DNA from 3 places in the Shewanella sp. SR44-4 genome. Region 3 is predicted to be linked to each of the others. Evidence: predicted binding sites of a transcription regulator. Region 3 holds the regulator's gene; each other region holds the start of a gene.
The links. Region 3 encodes LexA, which represses DNA repair genes until DNA is damaged. Its sites were predicted from a motif close to TACTGTATNNNNATACAGTA; they were not measured.
Positions count from the first base shown of each region.

Region 1 (3,287 bases), on a different contig from region 3:
CTTGTTGACGAGCTTTACTTGCTGCGATGCCAACATGTTTACTCAATGCCTGTAATAGCGATTCAAAATCGCAAATACGTTCACCCACACTACGAGTGGAAAAAATTTGTTTTTTATCTGCCCTAGCCTCATCCCATTGTTTACACACTTCGCCGTTAAGTTCTCGCACGGTGCGTTCAATTTGAATACTAAATTGTTTTCTGGCTAGACTCGGTGGCATAGAGGCGAGATCGTATGCGCTGCGAATATTCATCAATTCAAGCTTTTTACTGATGCGCCTGCCAATCCCCCACACCTCTTTAACGGCAAGCTGGCGTAAAATGTCATTACGTTGCTGCGCAGTGTCGATAACGCACACACCTTGGTATCCCGGTATTTTTTTAGCGGCGTGATTGGCTATTTTAGCTAAGGTTAACGTTTGGCCCATGCCCACACAAACAGCCAGGCGGGCTTCTTTCCAAACGGCACGGCGAATTAACTGACCTTGGCTATGCAGGCATTTGATTGCGGGATAACAATGTTTAAAAGACAGGAAGCTTTCATCGATGGAGTACACATGTTGCTCTGGTGCAAAACGACCAATTATTGCCATCATCTTTGCCGATAAATCGGCATACAATTCATAATTAGATGAACACACAATGACATTGCGCTGGGCACATAATGCTTTAGCTTGAAAGTAAGGCAAAAACTTCTCAATACCCGCCTCTTTTGCTTGCCGATTAGCCGCGACAATACAGCCATCGTTATTGCTCAGTACAATAATCGGTCTGCCGCGCCAGTCAGGACGAAAAACCTGTTCTGCACTGCAATAAAAAGCATTGGCATCGACTAAGGCAAACATTGTTACCTAACCTTTTTTGCTGATAAGCAGTGGGCTTTGACGATGACAACGAATTGAGCGAATAACCACACCTTCAATACTAAAGTCATCATAGTCGCAGATGGTCACAGGTAAATGTTGCTCATTAGACGACATCAGCATTCGCCGATGCATGTCGAGAATTTTACACACAAACTCACCATTAAAATTAGCCACTATCACGTCGCCATTTCTAGCCGTTTCATGGCGGTCGACAATCAATAAGTCACCATCATATATTCCCACACCTTGCATCGACTCACCTTGGGCTAAGCCAATAAAAGTAGAACTTGGATGCTGGATTAATATCTCATCAAGGCTGAGGCCTAACTGAAGATACTCAGCGGCAGGAGATTCAAAACCGGTAATGCCGGCGCTGGCTGCAATGGGAATAACGCGCATATGACAACCTCTAATATGATATGTACTGTATAAATACAAACCGTATAAATAAACAGCACACAAATAAGCACTGTATAAACATATACTGTATAAAAACACAGTATATATTAGCGTTAAATTTTGTCAGCGCAAGTTTATTTGCTTTAAATCACGACAAGCGGCGGTTATGTTCAATCGTTAACGCCGTTTTTATTGCCTCTGCACAACAACATCGGTCCATAACTAATGCTTCTTCAATGTAGCAAAGCGTCAATACATCAAAGTGATAGCTTCATTATTGATGAAATAATATGTCCAAGGTCAAAATATAATCAATGAGCTTGGTCTACACTGATAACAGGATCAAAAATCAAGCTAACCTATTTATTAAACAAACGAATAGACTTATTTCATATTGGCTCGGGGGTCTAGTATGACACTCGCAACATTCCATATCGACATGCACGATGATAACTGCTTACTGAACCTTGCTGGTGATTGGCAATTAGGCCAAGCACCGCTAGGCGCAGATATTTGTGCTGAGCTGCCATCTAATTGCCAATCTGTCACTTTAATCACCACAGAGTTGTCTCATTGGGATTCAAGCCTCGCCATTGCCTTATTACAATTATCTCGCTGGTGTGAGCAACATAAACTATCACTAGACACTCAACAAACACCTCAAGGGTTGCAGCAACTACTGCTGCTCGCTACCGATGTTGCGGTTTATCAACCAACTAATGAAGGTGCCCTAGGCGGGCTATGGCCGACCTTACGTCGAGGATTGATTAACCAAGGCTTACAAGTACACGATGGATTAGTATTTGTCGGTAACTGCACTTTGGCACTCGGGCGTTGGTTGGTTGGCAGAGCGAGAACTCGCCGAAGTGATATCGTTTTTTTTATCGAACAAGCTGGGCCTAAAGGGCTTGCTATTGTCACCTTAATTAGTCTGCTAGTGGGAATGATTTTGGCTTATTTAGGCTCGGTACAGCTGCGTCAATTAGGCGCCCAGGTATATGTGGCTAATTTAGTGGCTATCGGAATGGTGCGTGAAATGGGTGCCTTAATGACAGGCGTTATTATGGCTGGCCGAACTGGAGCCGCTTATGCTGCGCAATTAGGCACCATGCAAGTTAATGAAGAAATTGATGCGCTGCGAGTGATGGGCATTCCCACTATGGAGTTTCTGGTTTTACCGCGGTTATTAGCATTAATTTTTATTATGCCGCTAATGTGTATTTATTCGGATGTAATAGGCATGATTGGCGGTGCGTTAGTTGCTAACGGCATGGGCGTGAGTTATACCCAATATATTTTGCAAACCCAGGTTGCGATTGATTGGGTAGATATTTCCACTGGTTTAATAAAGAGTTTAATTTTTGGGTTTTTAATTGCGATTGCGGGTTGTCAGGCAGGACTGCTTTGCGGACGTGACTCGAATGCCGTTGGTTTAGCGACGACCCACGCTGTGGTTAAGGCCATTGTTTTTTTGGTTGTCTCCGATGCGGCGCTTAATATCTTATACGATAAATTAGGGATCTAACCATGGTTGATGATGCCTTTATCAGTGTACGTAATCTATCAGTCGGCTACGGCAGTACCGAGGTGCAAAAAAAACTCAACTTCGACATTAACAAGAATGATATCTTTTTTGTCATTGGCGGCAGTGGTTGTGGCAAAACAACCTTGCTCAAATCGATGGTGGGATTACTCACGCCACTACAAGGCGAAGTACTCTATCAAGGCAAAAACTTTTATGAAGCAGATGAACCCGCGCAGGTAGCAATGCTCAAAAACTGGGGGATTACCTTCCAAACAGGCGCATTGTTTTCGAGCATGTCGCTTGGCGAAAATGTGGCTTTACCCCTGCAGCTCTATACCGACCTTTCGGAGCGACAAATTGCAGAAGCCGTTGCCTATAAGCTAGCATTAGTTGGCTTAGCGGGCTTCGAGAAGTTTTACCCTGCCGAGTTAAGTGGCGGTATGCACAAACGCGCAGGATTAGCGCGGGCGCTGGCATTAGACCCTCAATTGTTATTTT
Region 1 covers NZ_JACJDU010000026.1:52,476-55,762, forward strand. The annotation lists gene H5125_RS13135 (Y-family DNA polymerase) at 1-844, opposite strand, end outside; gene H5125_RS13140 (LexA family transcriptional regulator) at 851-1,264, opposite strand; gene H5125_RS13145 (ABC transporter permease) at 1,677-2,789, shown strand; gene H5125_RS13150 (ABC transporter ATP-binding protein) at 2,792-3,287, shown strand, end outside.
Region 1: the regulator LexA is predicted to act here: its motif matches at 1,348-1,367, upstream of H5125_RS13140 (LexA family transcriptional regulator).

Region 2 (3,287 bases), on a different contig from region 3:
TGTACTAGGTCGTACATGGTAAATGCAGGGCTAATATCGCCTGATTCAACCATGTTATCAAACTGGTTTTGATATTGACTAAAGCTCGCAATGTCTGCCGCAGTCAGCACATTACGACGATAATCAAGTTGCTCAAGAAAACGGGTATATATTTGCTCAGAGAATGCATCGTCAAGTACAAAACGATGATAATGCGAGCGAGTAAACAAAGTTGTTACTCGCTTGCTAGCCACTTTATGTTGTGGCTCTTGTGCTAGTTTAGGTAACTCGCTGATTTGAATCGTTGGTGAAATTGCCCATGCCGAAAAGCCGACAAATAAACTGGCAATTGACGCGGCCAAGGTAAGTTTTCGCATCAACAAGTACTCCTTAAATTTCTATAATAGTATGTGCTCAGCACGTACTTTGATGGATAAGCCAGAATCTAATTGAACAAGCACATCCTCTTTATTAATATCAGTCACAACACCAGGAACAGGTGTGGCACCTAATTTAACATTAACGCGTTGTTTTTGTTTTAAATCTTCTAGCTTAGCCGGCACAAGTTTAATCACTGGAGCCGCTACCGGTGCAGGACGTTCCTTTTTAACGGCAGGAGCACGTTTAGGTGCCACTTTCTTTGCCGGCTTTTTAGGCGCTAACGCTTGACGTTTTGCTTTGGCTTTATCTTGGCTTTCTTTAAGCGTCAAAATAGCATGGTCAATGTGCTCTTGTTCTAATTCAGCACATTCATTACCGTCAAGATCTATACGTTTAGCACCTGCTTTAACGCCTTTCAAATAGCGCCAGCTGCTTGTGTAGCGACGAAGCGCTACACGTAATTGTGTTTTACTGACTTTAGAATCATCAGCTAACCGTTCAGCCAAATCTTGAAACAAACCAATTTTTAATGGCTTCGTTTCACCTTCTGCAATAAAGCATAAAGGAAAGGTTTCATATAAATACGCTAAAATTGCGTTGGTGTCGGTCAACTTGTCTGTTGATTCCATTTTTACTTCCACGTTAATAAAGGGACTGATTATGCGGCATACAATTTGCCTTGCAGTCGTTCATCTTTCGTTAAACCTTACTGTTAAGGCTTAACGTACAAAATATCACTATCCGCCAGTTTGCTAAAGTCATTGAAACAAACCTTAACAATTTAACCAAACTTACTCTCAGCTTAATCATCGCTCATCAGTAAATCCAGCACAAATGCGTATAGCGGCATATTATAAAGCCCGCGACAGCGAATGCGACCATGATTTAATCTAATTTGTTCGCTATTTAACCAAATAGGCAAGTTTCGAAACTTTTTACCATGTTTTCTAAACCAATTTGATCATCTTGATCGAATCGATTCAGTAATGGGCTGTCAATATCTAACACTGCCACAACCTCATTACCCTGCCTAACAGGGATCACGATTTCTGAATTACTGGCAGAATCGCATGCAATGTGGCCATCAAATTGATGAACGTCGGCAACTCGTTGGGTTTTATTTTCTGCTGCGGCAGTGCCACAAACACCTTTGCCGATATTGATACGGGTACAAGCCACTTTACCTTGGAATGGTCCAAGGACTAATTGTTCACCACGCTTAATATAAAAACCTGCCCAGTTTAGGTCTTCTAGGTTGTCATTTAGCAACGCTGAAAAATTTGCCATAGCAGCAATCAAATCATCTTCGCCTTCAAGTAAAGCTTGTGCTTGACGATTTAATGTTTGGTAAAATTCGGTTTTCATGTCCATTCCTTAAGCTGACACTCAATCGAAGAATGAGTGATGAATACGACTATTCTGCAGATGTAGTTTTAGCCGTAGTCTTTTTAGTTTTCGCTGTAGGAGCGTTTTTAACCTGTACGATGCCTTTTAGCAAGTTAGAAAGCTCATCTTTATTGTTTGCTAGATAAAATGCCAGCTGTTCGCATTTATTTTCATCAAGTCCGAGGTCTGCCTTAATAAGAAATGGCACTAGGTTATCGGAAATATCAAGCATCTTATCGTAGGCATCAGCCTCTTTCTTCGATATAAATGTCATCTTTTCCACCCCTTCTCTGACCACGACAAATTGGGTTATCACTGCCATGATGTAATCCTCACTGTTTTTATATACAGTGCATAGAATCTCACATAGTTAACTTATGATGCAAGTGTTCTGATTATTCTGATATTATCAAGCACAAGAAAATCGAGATTATTTAACAATTAACTCATTTTTCTGCCAATATAAGGCCAAGCAGAGAGGTTTGACTCTTCGCTACCCAATAATGTGTTTTACTATGGATTAGATTAATTCTTCATGCATGAATTTGATGATCATGATTCTATAATTCTATGCCAATCATGTGATTTGGCAGTGAGAAAACGAGCTTTGCCTTCAAGTGCCCGTGCGCTTTGTCCGCGTTGCCACACGGCGCTCTATGATTCACCTTATTGCTCCATTAATGGCATGCTAGCGTTATGCGTTGCGGCGTTAATTATTTTTATTCCTGCTAATTTATTGCCAGTACTCGAAATCCACTTCCTTGGCAGTGTACGAACCACTACGGTGCTGCAAGCTGCTGTGACGGTTTGGGCCGAAGGATATTGGGTTGTAGGCCTAGCGGTAATGGTTGCTGCAGTTATCGCGCCTGGGTTATTGATTTTGTCAATTATGGCTCAAGTTGTAATTGTAAAATTAAAACTGCACAACTCATTTTGGCAAAGAACCTACACTACATTGTTAAAAAATCATGGTTTGATATCACAAATGACCATGTTAGAAATTTATGTCATCAGTTTTCTCGTGTCGGCCTTTCAGTTATCAGACTTTTCCGATGTGTATTTTGGTATGGGAACATTCAGTTTTACAATGTTGTTTATCATCATCTTATTTTTACAACGTGAATATAATCTAGAACACATGTGGAGTTATGTAGATGCCTAGTACTCCAATTACACCATCCAATGAACATATAGTGGACAGCCCTAAGCAAACTGCGAATACCGATAACGAGCCGAAAACTGAGGTTTTACCTCATATTCAGGGCAAGAAAATGGGCTTATGTTTATGCCCTGTTTGTCGCAAACTTAACGTCACAAGTAACAGTCATTGTCGACGTTGTTTTAGTCAATTAAGTAGCCGTAGTTATGCCAGCATCCAACAAAGTTGGGCTTTATTAGTTACCGCGACAATTTTACTTGTTGTCGCCAATATTTACCCTATTACCTTGTTAACTAATCGCGGAGTGGTCACCAATGACACCATTTTTAGTGGCATTAGTCATTTAGTCAAAACCGGTATGTTTCCGATTGCTATCATTGTT
Region 2 covers NZ_JACJDU010000008.1:108,387-111,673, forward strand. The annotation lists gene prc (carboxy terminal-processing peptidase) at 1-356, opposite strand, end outside; gene proQ (RNA chaperone ProQ) at 378-989, opposite strand; gene H5125_RS06170 (GAF domain-containing protein) at 1,267-1,725, opposite strand; gene H5125_RS06175 (YebG family protein) at 1,775-2,068, opposite strand; gene H5125_RS06180 (paraquat-inducible protein A) at 2,282-2,908, shown strand; gene H5125_RS06185 (paraquat-inducible protein A) at 3,018-3,287, shown strand, end outside.
Region 2: the regulator LexA is predicted to act here: its motif matches at 2,080-2,099, upstream of H5125_RS06175 (YebG family protein).

Region 3 (3,287 bases):
TTTTGGTTAATGGGCAGTACTAATGGCTTATCGACTTCAAGGAGGTAATGCTCGCCTTTGGCCTCACTGCCATCAATTTGTGCTCTGGGAGTGGATAATGTGCTGTAAAATTCGATGTCTTTATCAAAATAGCTGTAATGCCACTTCCACTGCGACCCGGTAATTTTTATGGTGAGATCAGCATCACTGGGATCTTCCATAGCAATCAAGGTTTTGGTGGCTGGAATAGCCATGCCGATTAAGATGATGAAAGGGATGACGGTCCAAGCAATTTCCACTTTGGTACTTTCGTGAAAATTGGCCGCGACAGCGCCTTTTGATTTGCGGTGATAAATCATTGAGTAAATCATGATCCCAAACACCACTAACCCAATTACACAACAGATGTAAAGAATCGTCATGTGGAGGTCATAAACCTTGCCACTGATATCTGTCACGCCTTGAGTCATGTTGAGGGGCATTTCTGATGCCCCAAGCGGAAGTGCTACAAACACCACCAGTAAACAATACAACCATTGCTTCACAAGACTACTCCTCTGCTAATTGCAAATAGCAACTACAAAGAAGAGTCACACAGTAATTCTCTGCTCTATGCAAACTCTTCGGTTCCCGAAAAAAGTTTGATGACCTCAAAGTACTTTGGTGGCTGTAAACATACGGTCTACGGTTTTATTGTTAGCTGTGCACCACGCTTGTACCTACTACTGAACTTATCAATTTTGATTTGGCTCATTTGTCTGAAAGTAATCTTGATTACTGCCATTCACGTCCAATTAAAGATAAAAAATGTTTCATCCTTGTTAACCACATTACTTGTAGATTAAACATTGATCAAGATCACTTTGTTGGCTAATAGGCTGAAAAAAGATGAAAAAAAACCCTGAATTCAATACAGGGCTTGGTAATGAAGGGTTCGTGCTTAGTGAAATGAGCAAAAATTACTTGTTCCATTTGTTAAAGTAGGGCTAACAAGTTGATGTTTGTGAGGTAAGTGAGCATTCACATCTTCAATTACCACCCCTAATGCACGTGCACTTTTGGCGACAATTTCTAAACGGCGACTATCGCGAGCATCAAGTGAGCTTGTCCAAGTTACTACTGCGCTCGATGTACCGCTAGTGAGCGCTTTCTCCATGGCCCATAATGTTTCGACTTCATCTTTGGTGTGTACCAGTAAAATGCGATCCATTCTTACACCAGCACTTGCCAGCATATGTTTATAGCCAATATGGGGCGGGCTAATTAATACAATCCATCTGCCTTGCTGGCTCAATATTGCTAACTGGCTGCACAATTGGCTCAGTTCAGCTTCACCTTGGGTGACAGTTTGTAATGTTTGAATGGTTTGGGTGCCATGCAGTTCTGTTTCAGTTAAATCTACCCATAAGCCCGGGTGGCGTGGCGCGATGCCCATTAGTTTGTTCATAACCAATCTCCATTACGGATAACGCCAACGGCAAGCCCTTCGATGGTTAGGCTTTGGCAACTTAAATCTACTTTTATCGGATTGTAATCTTCATTTTCGGCATGCAGATAAATCACATTACCTTTTTGTTCAAATCGTTTTACGGTGACGTCATCATCAACACGTGCCACAACAACCTGGCCATTACGTGCTTGCTGCATTTTATGTACAGCGAGTAAGTCGCCTTCTAAAATGCCGATGTTTTTCATGCTGTCACCACGCACTCGCAATAAAAAATCTGCGGCGGGCTTAAACATGTTTGGATCGACTTGATAGTATTGTTCTACATGCTCTTGGGCCAAAATAGGTTCACCAGCAGCAACCTGTCCAATGAGTGGCAGACCGGTTTCAACCTGTTCTTCATGAGGTAAACGAATGCCTCTTGAGGTACCAGGCATGATCTCGATAAAGCCTTTTTTGGCTAATGCTTTTAAATGCTCTTCGGCGGCATTAGCACTTTTAAAGCCAAGACGATTCGCAATTTCAGCACGAGTGGGTGGCATACCTGTTTCGGCGATATTGTTTTTAATTAAGTCTAAAATTTCTGCTTGGCGCGGCGTTAACGGTCTCATGATGATTCCTGTCTTTTTATACAGTGACTGTCATTATATACAGTGTTTGTGTTCGCGCAAGTATTAACCAACTATTTTTTGTATATTGTTGATTAAGTATCACTCAACAATATGTTTTAATTAACTATTACTAATGTTCTGTCTTATGTTATTTCTGATAGTGAGAGCTTAAACGTAAAGATAGATCGGTCTGATAGTGTAAGCAGGGTGGTTTCTGGTATCCTATACGACAATATTACAGTGGCTTATGTTGCGAAAATAACCATGTCAAAACCAGATTCAATATTTTTACGAGCATTAAGATGGATTCAAAAGTGGATGGTACAGACCATTGTGGTCCCTCACGATCCTTTTGATGACCTCAATATAGATCCAACTAAACCTTTGGTTTATTTAATGAAAACGGAATCTATTAGCGATATTGCCGCGTTGAGCGAAATCACCGAGGGCTTTGGTCTGCCCAGTCCTTATGAGCCATTACAGCTTGATGGCTTAACCGTGCCTCGTGTGGTCTGTTTAGAGGGCCGCAAACCACTATTTGGTAAACGTGAAAGTGGTGACAAATTCCTTAATTATTTTACCAGTTTATTGTCACTTCATAGTGAGAGCCCTGAATTAGATATACAGTTGGTTCCTGTTTGCCTTTATTGGGGACGTACCCCAGGTAAAGAAGAAGACAGCATGAAAGCTGCTGTATTTGAACGTGAAAACCCTACGTGGTTACGTAAATGGTTAATGATTTTATTTTTAGGACGCCATAATTTCGTCCAGTTTTCTAATGCATTATCGCTTCGTCATATGGCCGATGAACATGGTACTGATAAAAGAATTGCTCACAAATTAACCCGAGTCGCCCGTGTGCATTTCCGCCGTCAACGCAAAGTCATGACGGGGCCACAATTACCGAATCGACAAGCGTTGTTTGCCTCTTTATTAAAATCAGAATCTATCAAAAAAGCCATTGAAGAAGAGTCTGCAAATAAGAAAGTAACAGTCGAGAAAGCACGTGAAACCGCCATTGAATACCTTGATGAAATTGCCGCCGACTATTCTGATAGTTTGGTGCGTATTGCCGAACGTTTCCTGACTTGGTTATGGAACAAATTATACAGTGGCATCAATATCAAAGGTGCCGAGCAAGTAAGACAGTTACATCATGATGGTCATGAAATTGTTTACGTTCCTTGTCATCGTAGCCATATGGATTACTTGCTACTGTCGTATATTTTGTATTATCAGGGCATGGTTCC
Region 3 covers NZ_JACJDU010000002.1:131,926-135,212, reverse strand. The annotation lists gene coxB (cytochrome c oxidase subunit II) at 1-524, opposite strand, end outside; gene H5125_RS01880 (cell division inhibitor SulA) at 920-1,426, opposite strand; gene lexA (transcriptional repressor LexA) at 1,423-2,037, opposite strand; gene plsB (glycerol-3-phosphate 1-O-acyltransferase PlsB) at 2,302-3,287, shown strand, end outside.